Regions from separate parts of the Cupriavidus sp. USMAHM13 genome, predicted to be linked through region 1. Evidence: predicted binding sites of a transcription regulator. Region 1 holds the regulator's gene; the other holds the start of a gene.

Region 1 (5,443 bases):
GGCGCACGAAGTCGACCGCGTCATCGGCCACCAGGCCGTGGCCGCGCGAGATCAGTTCCAGGCCCAGTTCGCTCTTGCCCAGGCCGGATTCGCCCATGATCAGCACGCCCATGCCGAGAATGTCGAGGAATACCCCGTGCATGGTCACGCGCGGCGCCGAGATGCGCGACAGGTAGAGGCGCAGGTGGTCGATCACGGCCGCCGAGGATACCGGCGTGGTGAACAGCGGTGTGGAAGAGCGCGTGCAGCGCAGTTCCAGGTCGGGCGGTGGCTCCATGCCGTCGGCGACCACCAGGAAGGGCGGCTCGAGCAGGATCAGCTCGCCCATCTGCCGCTTGCGCATCTCGTCGTCCAGCCGCTGGTAGTAGGTGATCTCGGGTTTGCCGAGGACCTGGATGCGGTTGGGGTGGATCAGGTTCAGGTGGCCCACGAGGTCGGCGGCCGAGGTGGCTTCGCGGGCGAAATCCACGTCGAAGGCGCGATCCGCCCCCTCGAGACCCGCCACCCATGAGAGTTTGAGGTCGGCTGCGTTGTCGTCGAAGATGGACTGGGAAGAAACGCCGGTGAGTTCCATGCGGGGGAGTCTGGTGGGGCTGGAAAGCGCTAGGACCCGCCGCCGGTGCCTTGGCCCGCGCCTGCGGGCGGAGCGCCGGTCAGGGATGCCATTCGGTCAGGAGCTGGTGCACGGCTTCGGGCGTCGGCAGCGTGGCCAGGCCTTCGCGCATGTCGCGGTCGGACAGCAACTGGGCGATCTCCGACAGGATCTCGAGATGTTGCTGGGTGGCCTGCTCGGGTACCAGCAGGAAGATCAGCAGCGACACCGGCTTGCCGTCGGGCGATTCGAATGGGATCGGCTCGGCCAGACGCATGAAGGCGGCCAGCGGTTGCTTCAGGCCCTTGATGCGGCCATGCGGGATGGCCACGCCCGCGCCCAGCCCGGTCGAGCCCAGCGACTCGCGCGCGAACAGGTTGTCGGTGACCGTGGCCCGCGCCACGCCATGGTTGTTCTCGAAGAGGAGTCCGGCCTGTTCGAAGACGCGCTTCTTGCTGGTGACGCTGACGTCGAGTGTGATGTTGCCTGGCGGCAGCAATTTGGCCAAACGGTTCATGGCAGGTGCGCAGGGATTCCAGATAAGCGGCCCGGTGCGCTGCGCGCCCGGCCGGGTCAAAGAGGCGGAATATCCGCTCGCTCCGCCGGTCGGGCGCCGGCATGCGGAGTATCGGACCATTATAGAGCAGCCCGCCCGCCTTCTTGTGCGGCGCGCAAGCCGCGGTCCCGGCGGTAGCGGCGACTCATGTATTGGAGAGCATACACTGCGTCGCGCCACTTGCGAACTCCCCCGGACGAGGGCGTGTACGGGGCGTGCACGCGAGCCGGTCCGCCAAAAGCAAAAAACCGCGCTGATGCGCGGTTCGTGGTCTGGCCCTTGTGCTGGTGGCCGACGGGCGGCCTCAAGGCAGATCAGGCAGATTGTTCTTATTGTTTTCTCTGGCTATTGCTGCATCTGTGCGGCAGCCATCTGGTACTTCACGGATTCCCGGTCGTGGCTCTGCACGCGGTCCTTGTACCGGATGACCTGACGGTCCAGCTTGTCGACCAGTGCGTCGATCGCCGCATACAGGTCTTCGTGGTGCGCCTCGACGAAGATGTCCTTGCCCTTCAGATGCAGATTGATTTCCGCGTACTGACGCCTGTCCTTTTCCTTGTGGTTGTCGACAGAGAGCAGCACGCTAACGCCGATGACTTGATCGAAATGCCTGACGATACGCTCCAGCTTCGTTTCCACGTACTCACGCAGGGGTGGCGTGATGTCCAGGTGGTGTCCACTGATCTTGAAGTTCATAGCGCTTCTCCTTCTGAAAGAGCCACACCAGGCAGGCGATGCGGCTCGGCTACAAAGACTTGCGGAGATTGACTGCCGGGATCTTCAGCGCTTCTCGGTACTTGGCGACCGTCCGGCGCGCCACGACGAAGCCCTGATCGCCCAGCAATTCGGCAATTCGGCTGTCGGACAGGGGATTCTTCGGGTCTTCGGCTCCTATCAGTTGCTTGATCAAGGCTCGGATAGCCGTTGATGAAGCAGCGCCGCCCGTTTCCGTGGACACATGGCTGCCGAAGAAGTACTTCAGCTCGAAAGTGCCCATGGGGGTGGCCATGTATTTGTTAGTCGTCACCCGAGAGATGGTTGACTCGTGTAATCCCAGTGTATCGGCAATCTCCCGCAAAACCAAGGGGCGCATCGCAATTTCACCGTGGCTGAAGAAGTTCTTTTGACGCTCGACAATGGCCTGTGCGACACGCAGGATGGTGTCGAAGCGCTGCTGGATGTTCTTGATCAGCCAGCGGGCTTCCTGCAGTTTCTGCTGCAGGCCGGCGGCACCGGATTCGCCCTTGGCGCCGCGCAGGATCTGCGCGTACATGTCGTTGATGCGCAGGCGCGGCATCACGTCGGGATTGAGTTGGGCGATCCAGCCGCTGCCGCTCTTGCGCACGAACACGTCGGGCACGACGAAGTCGGCCTGCGGACGGTTGTAGGCGTGGCCCGGATACGGTGCCAGCGAGCGGATCAGGTCATGTGCTGCCTTCAGCGCCGTCTCGTCCACCTGCAGCGCCTTCTTCAAGCGCGTGTAATCGCGCGCGGCCAGCAGTTCCAGGTGGTGGTTGACGATGCCCAGCGCCAGCTCGCGCTGCGGATGCGACAGCCGCCGCAGCTGCAGCGCCAGGCATTCGGCCGCATTGCGCGCTCCCACGCCGGGTGGATCGAAGCTCTGCAGCAGGGCCAGCATGGCCTGCACTTCCTCGATCTCGAACTCCAGCTCTTCGGGCAGCTCTTCGCAGATCTCCTCGAGCGTGGCGCTGAGGTAGCCGTCGTCGTCGAGCGACTCGATCAGGAAGATGGCCAGGCCCTTGTCGCGCGCCGAGATCTTCAGCGGCGCGAGCTGTTCCATCAGGTGCTCGCGCAGGGTCGGCTCGGCGTCGCGCAGTTGCAGCGGCGCCTTCTCGTCTTCGTCGCCCTGGGGGCGACGCGCGAAGTCGTCCAGGCTCCAGTCGCTGCCGTAGTCGTCGGCGCCGTCGCCGAAGCGCTCTTCATCGCCGCCGCCCTCGTCGCTGCGTGCCTCGCCATTGCCCTGCGCTTCGGCCGGGGCCGGCGCGGGTGCGCTCTGCACGTTGATGCTGCCATCGGCGGCCACCCGCAGCGGGCTCTCGATCCAATCGTTTTCGCGCTCGAGCAGAGGGTTTTCGATCAGGGCCTGCTCGACTTCCTGCTGCAGTTCGAGCGTGGAAAGCTGCAACAGCCGGATCGACTGCTGAAGCTGTGGCGTCAGTGCGAGATGCTGGGAAAGGCGGAGCTGAAGCGAAGGTTTCATGCGGCCTATTCTATGCCCATCCGCAGCGCGATGGAACGAAAATTGCTAACGTTCCTGCCGCTTTGTCGCGGTCCCGCGCCGGCGAGGCGCGGCCACCGCATCACATGCGGAAGTTCTCGCCCAGGTAGACCCGGCGCACCGATTCGTTGGCGATGATTTCCTGCGGGCGGCCCTCGGCCAGCACCGCGCCCTCGCTGATGATGTAGGCGTGGTCGCAGATGCCCAGCGTCTCGCGCACATTGTGGTCGGTGATCAGCACGCCGATGTTGCGCGCCTTGAGGAAGCTGACGATACGCTGGATCTCGCCCACCGCGATCGGGTCGACACCGGCGAACGGTTCGTCGAGCAGGATGAAGCGCGGGGCCGAAGCCAGCGCGCGCGCGATTTCCACGCGCCGGCGCTCGCCGCCCGACAGAGACAGCGCGGGATTCTGGCGCAGGTGGGCGATCTGCAGGTCGTCGAGCAGCGCGTCCAGGCGGCGCTCGATCTCCTGCGCCGACAGCGGCTTGCCGTCGACGATCTGCAGCTCCAGCACCGCGCGGATGTTCTCCTCGACGTTGAGCTTGCGGAACACCGAGGCCTCCTGCGGCAGGTAGGACAGGCCCATGCGCGCGCGCTCGTGGATGGCCAGGCCGCTCAGGTGCAGGCCGTCGAGCACGATGTCGCCTTCGTCCAGCGCCACCAGGCCGACGATCATGTAGAAGGAGGTGGTCTTGCCGGCGCCGTTGGGCCCCAGCAGGCCGACCACCTCGCCGCTCTTGACGTCGAGCGAGACGTCCTTGACCACCGTGCGCGAGCCATAGCGCTTCTTCAGGTGGCGTACCGTCAGCGTGCTGCCGCCGGCGGACTGGCCGTTGCTGGCGGTGGCGGCGGGGGCGGTCTGGGTATCGGTCATGAGGGCAGTGCGTTGGGAGCGCCTGGCGCGCTGGATGCGTTGCGTTCGGCTGGGTTCAGGACTTGGACGGCGCGGGTGCGGGCTTCAGCTCCAGCGGCGGCGCTGCCGGCGCGCTGGCCGGCTGGCGCGGCGAGAGCACGGCGCGCACGCGTCCCGAGGAGGTCACCGCGCCTTTGTCGCCGCTGCTGCTGGCCGTGTAGTACTCGTTGTTGCTGTCGTAGGTGATCACGGCGCCGCGGATCTCGTCGATCTGCTTGCCGCCCGCCAGGCGCGCCATGCGGGCCTGGCCGATCAGCTTGGAGATGCCTTGCTTGCCGTCGTACTCGATGCGGTCGCCCCAGCCGTCGATGTACTCGTCGACGTTGTCGCGCTTCTGGCGGATATAGGCGAGCTTGCCCGGCTTGGCCGTGGCGATGGCGTACTGGTAGCCCTCTGGGTCGGTGCGCAGCTCGGCGGCGTCCGACTTCAGCACCATGGTGCCCTTGGTCAGGACCACGTTGCCGGTCAGCGTGTAGACCTGCTTGACATCATCGTAGCTGGCGTTGTCGGCCTCGAGCACCAGCGGCTTGTCGCGGTCGGCGCGCTCGGCGTGGGCGGCCGGCGCCAGGCAGAGCGCGGCGGCCGCGGCCAGCAGGGCAGGCGAAATCCGGGCGCGGAACCACGTCTTCAAGGCAGGCATCATGATGGTGAGCGGATGGAGAAAGCGGCGGCTGCGGGTTGCCGCGCGCGGTTGCATGACTTAGGACCTCGGCGCGGGCGCGCCGCGCGGGGTGGTGACGATAGTGCCGCGCACGTTGCCGAACAATTGTACTTCGCGCGTGACGTTGTTGAAGAGCAGGCCGTTGGCGTTCATCACGGAGACGCCGCGGGTGAGCTGCACCGGCTTGTCGGTCTTCACGAGATCGTCGTTGACGAGGATCCGGAAGTACTCGGAGGCCGCGCTCATCTGCGGGTCCTGCGCCGGGTCGGGACCCTGCGCCCGCACGATGAGGCCGTTGTCGTAGAGGTCGATGATCGAGCCGTCCGCGTTCATCTTGCCGCGGTCGGCGCGGCCGCTCACCGGCGGGCGGCCCGGATCGTAGGAGCGCATCGCGGGGCGGGCGAACTCGTAGGTCTGGTCGTCCTCGAAGTGCACCATCTTGTCGCCGTTGAAGCGCAACTTGGTGTCGCCGTTCACGT
Region 2 (5,443 bases), on a different replicon from region 1:
GACATCTTCGACCTCGACTTCGACCGCCAGCTCTATCGCACCACGCTGGTCGGCGACGTGCCGGTCGGCGTGGACGGCAGGCCCTCGGTGGCGCTGGAAGGCGACCCGGTGCTGGCGGCGCACGGTGCCGCCGCGTAGTCGGCCTGCGCGGTACGCTGCCAGCGGGGGGCAGCCCTGCGAGGTGACGCCGGTCGTTGACTCGGATCGTTGACTCCCAGCGTTGATCGCCGGCAGCCTGCCTCAGCCCCAGCGCAGGCCCAGCAGCAGCACGACCGCCAGCGCCAGCAGCAGCGACAAGCCCTGCCAGAAGCGCACCGGATTGCGCTCGATCAGCGCCGGCGCGTCGCGCAACCGCTGCTGCCGGGGAGAAGCGCGCAGGTCTTCGAGAAACTCCGACAAGGCCTCATGACGCTTGTGCGGCAGGGGATGCAGGGCCTTGCGCAGCGCCTGGTCGATCCACGGCGGCAGGTCGGGCCGCCGCTCGCGCACGCTGACATAGCGCAGGCCGCGCAGTTCGCCGGCCTGGCGCAGGCGGGTCACCTGCAGGCCGTACGGCAGCTGCCCGGCCAGCATCTGGTAGGTCACCACCGCCAGCGTAAACAGGTCCGAGGCCGTCGTGCCGGGCTGGCCCAGGAAGTACTCGGGCGCGACATACTGCAGCGCGCCGAGCGGCGCGCGCGCATGCGGGTCGACCATGCCTTCTTCCAGGCCGGCCACGTGCACCGCGGCGAAGTCGATGATGCGGGCCGTGCCGGTGCGGTCGATCATCACGTTGTCCGGGCGCAGGTCCTGGTGCAGCATCTCACGCCGGTGGAAAGCCTGCAGGCCGCGCGCGACCTGCTCGACCAGCTGGCGCACGTCCGCCAGCGCGGGGCGCGGATGGTCGCGCATCCATTGCGCCAGGGTCTGCCCGTCGATGAACTCCATGGCGGTATAGAGGTAGCGGCGCGCGCGCGTCACGGCATGCGGCCTGAGCACGTGCGCATTGTCGATGCGCCGGGCCACCCACTCCTCGAGCAGGAAGCGGTCGAGATAAGCCGGATCTTCACGCAGGTCGACCGAGGGCGTCTTCAGCGCAATGCACGCGCCATCCTCCAGGTCGCGCGCCAGGTGCACGTGGCAGCGCGCGCTGGCGTACAGCTCGCGCTCGATGCGATAGCCTTCGAATTCCATGCGCGGCTGCAGCGGCGGCGGCAGCGCCAGTTCCGCGCGCTGCCGCCACAGACCCGCGGCGTCGCTGTCGGGCAACGCCTCCACTCGCACCAGTTGCACCGTGGCATTGTCCTGGCTGCCGCGCGCCAGCGCGATGGCGACCAGCTTCGCGGCGGCGGCATCGAGGTCGCCCGGGTGCTCGGCCAGCGCCTGCCGCGCATCCGCGTGGTCGAGGTATTCATAGGCACCGTCGCTGGCCAGCAGGTAAACCTCGCCCGCCTCGGCGGCCCAGCAGCGATAGTCCGCCTCGACCGTCGGCCCCACACCGAGCGCGCGCCCCAGGTAGGACTCGCGCGAGGACAGGCGCACGCGGTGATCGTCGCTGAGCTGCTCCCAGGCCTGTGCATGCAGGCGGTAGACGCGCGCGTCGCCCACGTGCAGCAGATGGACGTCGCGGCCCTTGAAGATCAGCGCGCTGAAGGTGGAGACGTAGCCACGCTCTTTGTCGAAGCGCGCATCGCCGCGCTGGTTCTGCGCGTGCAGCCAGGAATTGGTCGCGGCGAGCACGCACTGCGCCGCGCGGCGCACGCTCCAGGCCTCGCTCGTGCCATAGTAGTCTTCGAGAAAGCCGCGCACCGCCGCGGCGCTCGCCACCTGGCTGACGGCGCTGCTGCCGATGCCGTCGGCCAGCGCCACGGCGATGCCCTTGGCGCTGCGCTGCGGCTCGGCGGGCAGCGCGGCGCCGTGGAAATCCTGGTTGACGCGCTTGCACCCGGCTTGCGAATGCTGGCCGACCGCCACGCGCAGCGCGTCCATCGCACGGCCTCAGACGGCGGCGCGCTTGGCCGGGGCAGCCGGAACGCGCTTGGGCGCGGTCTTGTAGTGCGTGCTGTACAGCGTCGCGCCGACGAAGGTCAGGCCGCCGACGACATTGCCCACCACGGTGGGAATCTCGTTCCACAGCAGATAGTCCATCAGGGTGAAATGGCCACCCAGCATCAGGCCCGAGGGAAACAGGAACATGTTGACCACCGAGTGCTCGAAGCCCATGTAGAAGAACACCAGGATGGGCATCCACATGGCGATGACCTTGCCCGACACCGAGGTCGACATCATCGCAGCGACCACGCCGGTCGACACCATCCAGTTGCACATCACGCCGCGGATGAACAGCGTCAGCATGCCGGCCGCGCCGTGGGCCGCGTAGCCCAGCGTGCGGCTCTCGCCGATGCTGCCGATCTTCTGGCCGATCAGGTTGGGCGCTTCGGAAAAGCCATAGGTGAAGATGATGGCCATGAAGACCGCCACGGTCAGCGCGCCGGCAAAGTTGCCGGCGAAGACCAGGGTCCAGTTGCGCATGACGCCGCCCCAGGTGGCGCCCGGGCGCTGGTCGAGCACGGCCAGCGGCGCCAGGGTGAAGACGCCGGTCAGCAGGTCGAAGCCCAGCAGGTAGAGCATGCAGAAGCCCACCGGGAACAGCAGCGAGCCGACCAGCGGATCGCCCGTGTTGACGGTGACGCTGACCGCGAAGGCCGCGGACAGCGCGAGGATGGCGCCGGCCATATAGGCGCGGATCAAGGTATCCCGGGTCGACATGAGCAACTTGGACTCACCGGCATCGACCATCTTGGAGACGAACTCGGCAGGGGCTAGGTAGGCCATCGGAATTTCCTCTGAGCGGTAGGACAAAGAAAAAAAAAGCGTCCGCGTCCACGCACCGGCCGCAGCCGATGCGTGGACGGGACGCCGTTATCCACGTATTCCTGTCGCCCGCGCCGCACGATTCGCGATGCCTCGCCTCGCCGCGCACGGGGGCAACCTCACCAAGCCATCATTAGCCTGATGCCCTGCCCTTACGCACGTTCCGTGCCCGACCCGCAGGGCCGGCGCCGCCCGCCCCATCGCGCCGCACGGGCGCAGGCGTGCCGCCGCCGCACACATACGGTGCAGGGGCACGGCAAGCGCACACCGGCACGCTCAACTCCGGTGCGGCGGCCGGGCGCGCCCGCTTGCCGGCGCTGCCAGTTCCGGCATGGCAAGCGTCGCCTCGGCGACATCGACCAGCCTGCGGTTATGGTCCATCGACGCCTTCTGCAAGGCGCGGAAGGCATCCTCCTCGCTCATGCCCAGGCGCGACATCAGCGCGCGCTTGGCACGCTCGATGACCTTGCGCTCGTGCAAGGCGCGCCGCGCCGTATCCAGTTCCACCTCGACACGCGCCAGCCGCGAGGACTGCGCCTGCAGCAGGGTCTTGAGCGCCGCCACCGTGGGCTGGTCGGCGCCGCCCGGCACCGCCGAGGCAGGTCCATCCGCCACGCCCGGCAGCACCGGCACCGCCTCGACCTGCGCGGCTTCTTCGAAGAAACAGGCCACGGCGTGGGTATGGGGCGGCGGGTTGTCGCGCAATTGGCGCAGCAAGCCCTCGGAATCCTGCAGCTCTTGCTCCGATGCCTGGATCTGCGCCTCGCAGGCCTGGCGCAGCGCTTGCGCCAGGCCGACCTCCACCTGCCACAGGCCGGCGATGCGCTCGCTGCTCGCCTCGAACCAGTTCTCGCTGAGCTGGCCGTCGAGCGCGGCTCCCGGCTTTGCCGTGCACAGCGCGCGGCGCAGGCGTTCCAGCGCCGCCACGTGCGGCTGCAGTTGATGCCGCTGCCACCAGGCGAGCTGGCTCGGCTCGGCGAAATCCTCGAACACCTGCAGGCTGCGTTCCTGCGCGTCGATCAAATGGAGGATGCGCTGCTGCGGATCGGCGCTGCACTGTCCCGATGCGAACAGCTGGGCCCCGACCGCGCGCTCCTGCCCCGCCAGTTCCTTGCCCTGCACCACGTGCACCAGCGCGACCAGCAGGCGCGAGATACCCGGCTGCAGGGCCACGTCGGCCAGGTGGAAGATCAGCTCGACCATGCCCGCGATCACGCGGCTGAATGCCGCCACCGCGTCATGCGCCGAGATGCCGCGCTGGCCGATGCGCTGGCGCAGCCCGGCCAGCGTGTCCAGGTCGAGCAGCACCCAGGCGATCAACGACAGCATGCGCGCAGAGCTGCCCTGGGCGGGATCGAGCTGTTCCATGAAGCGCTGGCGCAGCGTCGCCTCGAGCGGCTCGGCCTGAGCCGTCGCGTCTTGCCGTTCCTGGCCGAAGCGCATGCCGCCGGAAGCCACATAGAGGCTGCTGGCGCCACGCTCGCGCTGCAACGCGTCGATCAGGCGGCCGATCAGGTCCACCAGCTCGATGCGCGCAGCCATCCGCTGCAGGCCCTCGATCTCGAGTTGCTTGGCGCGCAGGACGAATTGGAAGACGGGCAATGGCATCGGCGAAAGCGGGTGTCGCGTTGCGGGAAGCAGGTTGGCGCACCTGCCCTGCCTGCCACATCGGCAGGCAGGCGTACGCCGACTCGACTGGCATCAAGCAAGCTCCATGCCCATGGCCGGCACGCGACGCTCCGGACGACGGCGGCCATCTGTGCCGAGTGCGGCACCGGCGCGCCCGGCCTCCCGGCCGCGACCGGAAGCCATGCGGGCCATGCCGCAGAGAAGCCGCGACGGCACGCATGGCATCGGTATACTGGCGGCCTCGATCCGTACAGCAACGCGGCGTCACGCCGCTGACATATGAGCACCCCGACCGCAAGAAAGAGCGCGGCAGCCGGAACCCGGGCCCGGCAGGCACAGGACACCCGTGCCAAGATCCTCAAGGCAGCCATCAAGGTCTTCGCCCAGCGCGGCTACGAAGGCGGCCGCGTGGAACGCATCTCGTCGCTGGCCAAGACCTACGACCGGATGATCTATTACTACTTCGGCAGCAAGGAGAAACTCTTCGTCGAAGTGCTCGAGACCATCTATGCCCAGCTCAACGAAGCCGAGCAGAAGCTGGAACTCGATACCGAGGACCCGGTGCGGGCACTGTCCCAGCTGATCGACTTCGTCTGGCACTACTACCTCGAGCATCCTGAATTCGTCGCCATCCTGTCCAGCGAGAACATGAGCCAGGGCAAGCATGCGAAGAAGTCGGAACGGCTGCGCGACATCTCGCGCTATGCGCTGTCGGTGCTGGACGGCATCCTCGCGCGTGGCAAGGCCGCGGGCACCTTCCGTGCAGATTCACAGGCGCGCGACATCTACCTGGTGATCGCCTCGCTCGGCTACTTCTACAACTCGAACCACCACACGCTGAGCGCCTTCCTTGGCGAGGCGATGATGAGCCAGCCGGCGCTCGCCCATTGGCGCGAGGTGATCCAGGCGACCGTGATGCGCACGGTGTGCGTGGTGGCGCCGGACAGCAGCGCGCCGGCGG

What was found. The regulator sigma-54, encoded in region 1, starts transcription at its own class of promoters, with help from an activator protein. The targets are predictions, from matches to a motif close to TGGCANGNAANCTGCTTT.
Region 2: BKK81_RS21160 (formate/nitrite transporter family protein) is a predicted target of sigma-54. The motif match lies at 3,007-3,024, and genes of this name have one in related genera.

Annotation. Positions count from the first base shown of each region.
Region 1 covers NZ_CP017751.1:947,567-953,009, forward strand. The annotation lists gene hprK (HPr(Ser) kinase/phosphatase) at 1-574, opposite strand, end outside; gene ptsN (PTS IIA-like nitrogen regulatory protein PtsN) at 654-1,109, opposite strand; gene hpf (ribosome hibernation-promoting factor, HPF/YfiA family) at 1,494-1,844, opposite strand; gene BKK81_RS04310 (RNA polymerase factor sigma-54) at 1,894-3,369, opposite strand; gene lptB (LPS export ABC transporter ATP-binding protein) at 3,470-4,264, opposite strand; gene lptA (lipopolysaccharide transport periplasmic protein LptA) at 4,320-4,946, opposite strand; gene lptC (LPS export ABC transporter periplasmic protein LptC) at 5,004-5,443, opposite strand, start outside.
Region 2 covers NZ_CP017752.1:619,218-624,660, forward strand. The annotation lists gene BKK81_RS21150 (TauD/TfdA dioxygenase family protein) at 1-138, shown strand, start outside; gene BKK81_RS21155 (bifunctional protein-serine/threonine kinase/phosphatase) at 241-1,968, opposite strand; gene BKK81_RS21160 (formate/nitrite transporter family protein) at 1,978-2,814, opposite strand; gene BKK81_RS21165 (nitrate- and nitrite sensing domain-containing protein) at 3,130-4,461, opposite strand; gene BKK81_RS21170 (TetR/AcrR family transcriptional regulator) at 4,762-5,443, shown strand, end outside.